Linked DNA regions of Thiosulfativibrio zosterae. The protein of the gene in region 2 interacts with the protein of the main gene of each other region in a pairwise test. Links are inferred from orthologs where the notes say so. Each region holds a gene or a part of one and is shown on either strand. Other genes may lie near its edges.

The links.
Region 1: the proteins of mrdA (region 2) and THMIRH_RS10755 interact in binary tests that used the Escherichia coli proteins (3 or more experiments, as listed by UniProt). The link is inferred for Thiosulfativibrio zosterae from one-to-one orthologs.

Annotation. Positions count from the first base shown.
Region 1 is NZ_AP021888.1:2,325,515-2,331,176, reverse strand. The notes cover bases 1-3,081. They hold THMIRH_RS10755 (penicillin-binding protein 1A), read right to left. Parts: upstream 2,711-3,081; coding sequence 290-2,710; downstream 1-289. Other genes in these bases: THMIRH_RS10750 (hypothetical protein), read right to left, coding at 2,867-3,076; THMIRH_RS10760 (fructosamine kinase family protein), read right to left, coding at 1-218. Outside these bases: THMIRH_RS10745 (YicC/YloC family endoribonuclease), read right to left, coding at 3,231-4,100; rdgB (RdgB/HAM1 family non-canonical purine NTP pyrophosphatase), read left to right, coding at 4,156-4,767; THMIRH_RS10735 (DUF1538 domain-containing protein), read left to right, coding at 4,827-5,662. UniProt on the Escherichia coli protein: Cell wall formation. Synthesis of cross-linked peptidoglycan from the lipid intermediates.
Region 2 is NZ_AP021888.1:914,468-918,117, forward strand. The notes cover bases 1-2,940. They hold mrdA (penicillin-binding protein 2), read right to left. Parts: upstream 2,417-2,940; coding sequence 584-2,416; downstream 1-583. Other genes in these bases: rodA (rod shape-determining protein RodA), read right to left, coding at 1-594; mreD (rod shape-determining protein MreD), read right to left, coding at 2,426-2,932; mreC (rod shape-determining protein MreC), read right to left, coding at 2,925-2,940. Also shown: more of mreC, read right to left, coding at 2,941-3,650. UniProt on the Escherichia coli protein: Catalyzes cross-linking of the peptidoglycan cell wall. Responsible for the determination of the rod shape of the cell. Is probably required for lateral peptidoglycan synthesis and maintenance of the correct diameter during lateral and centripetal growth.

The DNA.
Region 1 (5,662 bases), 1.4 Mb from region 2 along the record:
TTCAGGGCAAAGGCTTCGGCAGCGAACAATTCAAAAGTTTCTGCGGTATTGATTTTGATAAAGAAGTTTTGCTCAGGCCTAAAGTGGTCCAGCGTGGAGTGGGTGTGAATTTTAAAGGCTTGGTGAATATCGCCACCCGAAATTTTAGCGGCAGAGATAATGTTGAATTCTTGATTGAGGTCTTGCTGAATGCTGTTTGCAATGACTTGCCAGTTCATAAAAGTCCTTGGGTTATGTGCGTTAAAGTTAGCGCTTTAAAAACAAAACGCGCTTAGCGCGCGTTATAAAATTACTTGAAGAGTTCGTCTGCCAAGGCTTTGATTTCTGTGGCACTGCTTTCGGGCACTTTAGGTGCGAACTCGGGTCTAAAAATTTCAAAATAAGCGCCCGGGGTATCGGCAGGTACGGCTAGGCCGGTTTTTTTATCAATCGGCACATTGACCAAACCATCTGGGCGCATAAAGGGTGCGTTGGGCGAGCCAAGTTCAGTTAAAGCAATGCGCATATAGTCCATCCAAATCGGTAGGGCGGCACGGCCACCCACCTCGTTTCGACCCATGGTGTCTGGTTTATCAAAACCTGCCCAAACCGTGGTCACCACATCAGGATTAAAGCCAGAGAACCAAGCGTCTTTTTGTTGGTTGGTTGTACCGGTTTTGCCGGCAAGGTCTTCACGATTGAGCGCTTTAGCTTGGCGACCAGAACCATAATTAATCACATCTTGCATTATGGAGGTCATGATATAAGCATTTTGTGGCGTGATCACGCGTGGCGCATTGAGCGGATCGTCCTCGTTACAGGCCACGGTACAAACCCGCTTGGGTGCAGACTCATAAATGACCCGCCCATTAAAATCGCGCACTTCTTTAACCAAATAAGGCTCAATCAGATAACCTGTGTTGGCAAAAGTGGCGTAACCACGCACTACTTCCCATGGGGTAAATTGCACCGCACCCAGAGCCAGTGATAGGTTGCGGGTGGTGTTAAGGTCTTTTTTGGTAAACCCAAAGTTTTGTAAATAATCAATCACTGGGCTGATGCCCAATTGTTGTAGTAGGCGAATCGACACCAGGTTTCTGGAATAAGCTAAGCCTTCACGCAAGCGCGTTGGGCCATAAAAACGCCCAGAATAGTTTTCGGGACGCCAGGTATCTTCTAACGCATCATCGTGAAACACCACTGGCGCATCATTAATGGTGGTGGCTGCTGTCATGCCTTTGTCGAGCGCGGCAGAGTATAAGAAAGGTTTGATATTAGAACCCACTTGGCGTTGCGCCATGGTGACCCGATTAAACTTACTGCGGAAGAAGTCAAAACCGCCCACCAATGCCAAAATGCGACCATCTTTGGGGCTGATGGAAATTAACGCAGATTCGGTTAAAGGGTCTTGTGCTAATTGCCATTGGTTGTCTAATGCTTGCACATAAACCAAATCACCTTTGCTAAGCACATCACCCATTTGAGAGATGTCGTCGCCCATTTTATTGACATCAATATAACGGCGCGCCCACAACACTGAATCTAAAGTGATGCGGCTTGTCTCACCCGTATGCACCAAAAGGGTTGCTTCATTGGGTTGAACATTCATGACAGCCGCAACGCCTAATTTACCAAATTTAGGAATGCTGTTGAGTTCTTCGAGCAGGTTGTCTTCATTGGTCAGTTGAGTGGGAGCCAGGTGTTTAATAGGGCCGCGGTAACCGTGACGGCGCTCATATTCTTGTAGGCCATTACGAATCGCTAGGTTGGCGGCATCTTGTAATTTGCTATCGAGCGTGGTCACTATGGTTAAGCCATTATTAAGTGCTTCTTCACCAAATTGGTCAAGGGCAAACTGACGACCCATTTCGGCAACATAACCGGCTTCAATGTCAATGCGCGCCCCTGTCAATTTGGCATGCACAGGCACGGCTTGAGCCGCGACCATTTCGGCTTCGGTGATATAGTGGTTTTCAAACATGCGGCGCAATACATAGTTGCGGCGTAGTTTGGCGCGCTCGGGGTTAGCAATTGGGTTAAAAGCCGAAGGCGCCTTGGGCAAGCCAGCAATCATGGCAAACTCATCTAAAGTGAGTTGGTCAATGGTTTTGTCGTAATAGGTTTGGGCAGCGGCAGCAACCCCGTAAGAGCGATAGCCTAAAAAGATTTTATTGAGGTAGAGTGCCAAGATTTCTTGTTTGGAAATTTCGTGTTCAATCTTATAAGACAATACAATTTCATTGAGTTTGCGCAGGTAGGTTTTTTTCTTGGTTAAGAAAAAGTTTCGGGCCACCTGCATGGTGATGGTTGAGCCCCCAGATTGCTTAGAACCGGTGGTCACCAATTCAAAAACGGCACGGCCTAAACCTTTATAATCAACGCCGCCATGATTAAAGAAATCATTGTCTTCCGCAGAAATAATGGCATGGGTCATTTGCTCGGGGATTTGGGTGTAATCCAAAGGAATACGCTTTTTAGTGCCAATTTCAGTAATCAGTTTGCCGTCTTGGGTAACGATTTTTAGAGGCACTTCATAGGTTACATCACGCAGTTGATTGGCATCTGGCAGGGTAGGGTAGATGGTAAAACCGTAAACAATGGCCGCAATGCTGGGAAGGATAAAACCAAATAACCAAAAGCTGCCCCAAAACAGGCGGCGCAAGATGCTTTTTTTCTTTTTAGGCTGTGCCAGATTGGCGTCAGGGGTTTCTTGGTGTTCCGCAGAAGTCATGCAGCAGGCCTTTGATTTTTCAAGCGTTGTTTAAAGTGTGGAGAAATATTATAAAGGAGGAGGCTTTGCTTTGCACGGTGCATTTTTCTAAAACCGCTGGGATAAAAAAAGCCCGCTTAAACGGGCTTTTAATAGGGCTTTTGTCAAACAGTCAAATTACTTTTTGTAACGACCCGTTTTGATATCGCTCCACATCAAGTAGACATTGCCACCAATGATGTAAACGACTGAAAAAGCCACTGCAAATAATGCAATACCAATTTGAACTGATTGTGGAAGGATGTCTGCCCAAATACCTAGTAATACAGCAAGTGGTAGTACAACCGTTACAACGATCACGCCTAGCATTTTCATAAAGTTGTTCATGTTTATTCCTCAGATAGTGTTGGTTGTTTCAACATTTCGAACTATACCCATCTTGCGGTCAAAATACAAATTAAAATATTGATTGAAGTCAAGAAAAATAACTTATCGCAAAGGTTTCTTCAATTTTTTGACAGGATTGGTTCAGGTTGGCACCCTATTCGATATTTTGCACCTGTTCGCGGATTTGTTCTATCAAAACTTTGAGTTCCACACTGGCTTGGGTGGTTTCAGAGTCCAGCGCTTTAGAGCTTAGGGTATTGGCTTCTCGGTTCATTTCTTGCATTAAAAAATCAAGGCGACGGCCGACGGGTTCAGGGTTTTCAAAGGTTTGACGAACGGCTTCAATATGGGTGTTTAGGCGGTCGAGTTCTTCTTGGATGTCGAGTTTTTGTGCCAGCAGCGCAATTTCTTGGTGAAGGCGTTGTGTGTCTAGTTCGGTGTTGCCGAGCAGGTCTAATAGGCGTTGTTGCATTTTTTCGGTGTGTTTTAGCAAGCGGTCAGGTAAGCGTGCGTAAACCACAGCAATTTGGGATGCAATGGCCTCTAGCTTTTCTAGCATCAAGTGTTTGAGTGCTACGCCTTCGGTTGCTCTTGCCAAATTAAAGGCTTCGAGCAGGCTTGAAAAGCTTTGCAAAATATCACTTTCAGCAGCGCTTAAATCTAAGTTTTCGGTGCTATTTTTAACCAGGCCTGGCCAGTTTAAAAGGCTTAAAGGGTCGGTGGGCGCCAAATTGGGGAAGGCGTTTTGCAATTGCTCTAATGTGTGACCGAGTGTTTGAATCACGGCAGGGTCAAGTTGTTGAGCGCTATTTTGTTGTGCATGGAACTTTAAAAAAACTTCAACCTTGCCGCGGTTTACGCTTTTTTTGAGTAAATCGCGTAACGGCATTTCAAGGTGTCGAAAAGGTTCTGCCAGTTTGAAATTGGCTTCTAGATAGCGTTGATTGACGGCCCGAATTTCCCAAGAGAGTAAGCCTTGTGGGAGTGGAAGTTCATGGCGGGCAAATGCGGTCATACTGTTCATGAGCGGGTCTCGTTTTTGTATAATGCGTTTTATTGTAAATCAGGAGTCAATGGTAATGCAGAATTCAACGGTGGTTTTGGCCTCTGGAAATGTGGGCAAGTTAAAAGAGTTGTCTGAACTTTTGGCGCCTTTGGGCTGGCAAGTGGCTTCGCAAAAAAACTTTTTTGACGAGGAAGTCGAAGAAACGGGTTTAACTTTTATTGAAAATGCCATTTTAAAGGCGCATTATGCGGCACAAAAAACCGGTTTGCCGGCCATTGCTGATGATTCTGGTTTAGAAGTAGATGCTTTGCAGGGCAGACCTGGTATTTATTCGGCGCGTTATGCTGCCCTTGGCGATGGCAATGCTTCGGATGCTGATAACATCACTAAATTACTGGCAGAAATGCAGGGACAAACTCAGCGCAAGGCCTGTTATTACAGCGCGATGGCGTTTGTGCGTTTTGCCGAAGACCCAACCCCCTTGATTGGATTGGGGCGTTGGTGCGGTGAAGTCTTAGAGGCGCCGCAAGGCACAGGTGGTTTTGGATATGATCCAGTCATTTGGATGCCAGAATTTGGCTGTTCTGTTGCCAACTTAGCGCCTGAGCAGAAAAACAAAGTCAGTCATCGAGCTTTGGCTTTGGCGCAACTGGTTGCGCAATTAAAAGCCGAGTTGATTTTATAACTCGTTGAAATGTGTATAATTTGAATTTGTTTATTTTTTAAGTGGTATTTGGAGCTCGCATGAAACAAATTCCTTATCAGGATTTGGTTGAACATCGTCGTTATAACGCCAAAGTCATCAGCTATGATGAACTGAACAAATCTCCAAATGCGGCTTATACCAAATTTAAAATTCGCCCCATCGACGCTTATCGTCTGATTCGCCCTTATCTACAATCCAAAATTCTTGAACAGTTAAAAGCAGTTTTGCCGCTCGCGATTTATTTGGCGTTGTTTCAAATACTCATCTTAAGACAGTCGGTGGCCGATGCGGCCGTCATAACGGGCGGCTTAATGGCAGTTGTGCTCGGTTTGATGTTGTTTATGGAAGGCCTAAAACTCGGTTTGATGCCGTTTGGCGAAGTGATTGGCAATAAACTGCCGCAAAAATCCAGTTTGCCGGTGGTCTTAACCATCGCATTTTTGTTGGGTATAGGCGTGACTTTTGCCGAACCAGCCATCGGGGCTTTGAAGGCGGCTGGCTCTAATGTGAGCGTAACGCAAGCGCCTTATTTATATACGCTGCTCAATGATTGGTCTGGCACTTTGGTCTTGGTAGTCGGCATAGGCGTGGGCTTAGCCGCGGTGCTGGGAACAATGCGCTTTTTGTATGGTTGGAGTTTAAAACCGTTAATTGTGCTGACCTTATTGCCAACCTTGTTACTGACTTTTTATGCCTTTCAAGATGAACATTTACGCTTAATGGTCGGTTTGGCCTGGGACAGTGGCGCGGTAACCACAGGGCCGGTAACTGTGCCGCTGGTGTTGGCTTTGGGCATTGGCATTGCATCAGCTGCGGGCAGTGGTAATCAATCTTTATCTGGGTTTGGTATCGTGACCTTAGCTTCCTTATTCCC
Region 2 (3,650 bases):
GATTAGGGCGGCCACTGAAATCCACTTCCAGGAGAGTCCAGCAAAAAACAATACAAACAAGCCGCTCATGGCAATGAGTATGGAGGTGCCTAGGTCTGGCTGAATAATGATTAAAGCCGCAGAAAGACCCACTAAAAAAAGACCAAACAGCATTTTTCTGCCAGGTGGGGGAAGGTGGTCGTGAGCATAGAGCCAAGCGAGCATCATCGGCAGGGCGAGTTTCATGAGCTCTGAGGGTTGAAATCTAAAGAAGCCTAAGTCTAGCCAACGCTGTGCGCCTTTGCCAATTTGACCAAATAGCACAACCGCCAATAACATGATAAGCCCCGCGGTAAAAAGCCAGGGGGCAATCACTCTTAAATAAGTCGGTGGAATTTGTGCAAACGCAACCATAATGATAAAGGCAATGCCAACCCTTGATAAATGTCGCAAAGTCACTTCTTCATCTCCACCAGAGGCACTAAAAACCACTAGGCTGCTGAGTAAAATCAGAATTAAAATGCCAATCAATAACCACAGATCTAAGTGCAGCGCCGAAAGTAGCCCTTTATTTTTTCGATAGACCTTTTCTTGCCCAGTTAAATCAATTTGCATTTTGTTTCTCAGTGGCTAGATGTTCAAAATAATAGCGAGCAATGTCGACAGCAACAGGTGCAGCTTTGGCACTGGCGTTTTCAATGACAACGCTGATGGCAATTTCTGGGTTATCGACCGGCGCAAACCCGATAAATAAGGAATGGTCTCTCAAAGTGCGGTCGATGTTGTCGGCATCATACTCTTCTTCATTTAAGCTAAATACTTGGGCCGTGCCGGTTTTGCCCGCCATTTTAAAGGGCAATCCTTTGGTATAGGCACGAGCGGTTCCATGGGTGCCGTGCATCACCTTGACCATGGCTTGAATCACTTTCTCCCAATTTGAGATTTTATTGATAGGAATCAACAGGTTTTCATCATTAGAGGTGTTTTGGTTTTTTAATAAGTGGGGTTCTGATATTTTGCCGCGGTTAGCAAGGGTTGCCACAGATTTTGCCAGTTGCAAAGGCGTTGCCAAGAAATAGCCTTGCCCAATGGTCGCGATAATCGTCTCCCCGTTATACCAGTTTTGTCCACGCGCTTCTTTTTTCCAGGCTTTAGAGGGCAGGATTCCCTTTTTTTCGGCGGGTAAATCAATCCCTGTTTCGTGCCCGAATCCGAAAGGGTAAAGTGCGTCATGAATCATGTCTATGCCCATTTTTAACCCCAAATCATAATAATAGGTATCGCAAGATTGTTCAATGGCGTCGCTCATATTGACTATGCCATGCCCACCACGCTTCCAGTCACGATATCGGTGGTCCATATAAACATAATAACCTGGGTCAAAAATTTGTTTTTCGGGCGTAATGATGCCGTTTTCAAGCGAACCCAGTGACACGAAAGGTTTGATGGTTGAGCCGGGAGGATATTGACCATCAGTAACACGATTAATGAGCGGGCGGCCTTTGTTATGAATCAATTCATCGTAATTTTTTTGACTGATGCCATCCACAAATAAATTCAGGTCATAACCGGGATGACTGATAAAGGCTAAAATTTCGCCAGTTTTTGGCTCCATCACAACGACCGCCGCCCTTTGATCTTCTAGCAACTTCTCGGCATATTTTTGCAAGCGAATATCCAAAGTTAGGTGAATGTCTTTGCCAGGAGTAGCAGGGGTGGTGCTTAGGGTTCTGAGCACTCTGCCGCGGGCATTGGTTTCAATTTCTTTATAGCCTGGGTAGCCTAATAGTAGATCTTCATATTGTTTTTCAACCCCAGATTTTCCCATAACATCTGTGCCTAGGTAACGATCTGTATCAAGTGTTTGGGTTTCTTTGTCATTGATGCGGCCGACATAACCTAGGGCATGAGAAACTAAATCTTTGTAAGGATAGTAGCGTTTGAGCTTGGCGGTTAAGGAAACCCCAGGAAAGCGGTCACTGTTAGCCGCAAAGGTTGCAGCCTGTTTTTCAGTGAGGTTGACATCAAAGGTTAATACCTTGGCACGATAACCACTTTGCAGGCGTTTAAAAAATTCTTGCCATTTATCCGCAGCAATTTCTGGGAAAAGTTGCATGAGTTGATCTGGGTAGTTTTCCTGTTTGTTCATCTTTTTTTTGTCAAAGCGCAGCACAAAAATAGATTGATTGTCGGCTAATACATGGCCGTTTCGATCATAAATTTTGCCACGCATTGGGGGGATGGTTTCAATGGAAATACGATTGCCATCAGCCATGCTTTTGTAGTGATGGTAGTTAAACCATTGCAAATAACCCATGCGTGCAATTAAAACCCCAAAGAGTATGAGTACAAACACCATCGCCAGTATTAGGCGAGTATGCAATAGGCGTTTTTGAACTAACTTTTCGGCGTCAGTATTGTGGACAAGTTGAGCCATATGAATCTGCTAAGGCGCGGAGGCCACTTTAAGGCACTGGTGTTTGATAATGAAAAGGGTCACTGGCCATAAAATAATAATCAGTAAGGGTGAAAGCCAATAGTCGTAGGCATTGCTGGCGTTGAAAACCGGCTGTAACAAAAAGAATCCTAAAATCTTAGCGGCATAAAAATACAATGTAATAATAAATGTTTGCTGCCATAACGGATAACTTCTAAAGCTAAAGCGGATTCTTAGCAATAAGAAAACCAGTAAGGAGAATAAAATGGCGTGAGCACCTAAGACGGAGTTAAATATCCCATCGCTTAAAAGCCCTAAAATCAAAGCCGTAAACAAATGGGTTTTGTTTTGTAACAGCATGGTCCAAATCAACAGCATGAGAAGCGTCATGGAAGGTAGTGTCACTGGCAACAAGGCTAAGCTATTCATGGAGTCTAAAACCAGCGTTATGAAGTAACTCAAAAAAAGTAACCACTTAACTTGCGAAAAACGAAAATGCATCAGTTTTTCAGTCATGGAACACCTCGCCAGAGGTTGGAACAGGTTGTTGTAATATTAACACCTTGTTTGAAATGTGGAGATTGGCAAGGGCTTGGGCATAAATTTCAAAATAGGGTTGGTCATCCCAGTTTTGCAAACTGGCGACTTTCGCCACTGGAATTCCTTCTGGGAAAATGCCGCCTAAGCCAGAAGTTTCGACAATATCACCAATAATGATGGAGCTAGAATTGGGGATGTATTCTAAAAGCAATTTGTCATTTCCTGTGCCGGTTAAAATTCCGCGTTGTCCAGTGCGTTGAATGCGAACCGGTACTTGGCTGTCTGGGTCGGTAATCAGCAAAACTCTGCCTGAGTTAAGGGAGAGCTGATTGACTTTACCAATGAGACCTTGCGCATCAATGACGGGGCTGTTGAGTTTAACTTTTTCTAATTGACCGCGGTTAACGACTAAAAAATGTGCAAGTGGCGAATCACTGTAGCCTATGACGCTGGCAATTTGACTGGTATTTTTAGGGATCTGACTGGCAGTGCCTAACAAAGCGTTTAAACGGGTGACTTCAATTTTGTATTTATTGAGTTGCTGAAGCTGCGCTTTGAGTAGTAGGTTTTCTGTTTCAAGTTGTTGCTTGTCATTTTCCAGTTGGCTAAGGGTGTTGAAGTCTTGTGAAAGCCATTTGTAAATGTCTTGCGGCGCTGTGGCCACTTTTTCGATAGGGTCGAGCGCTGTTAGAAG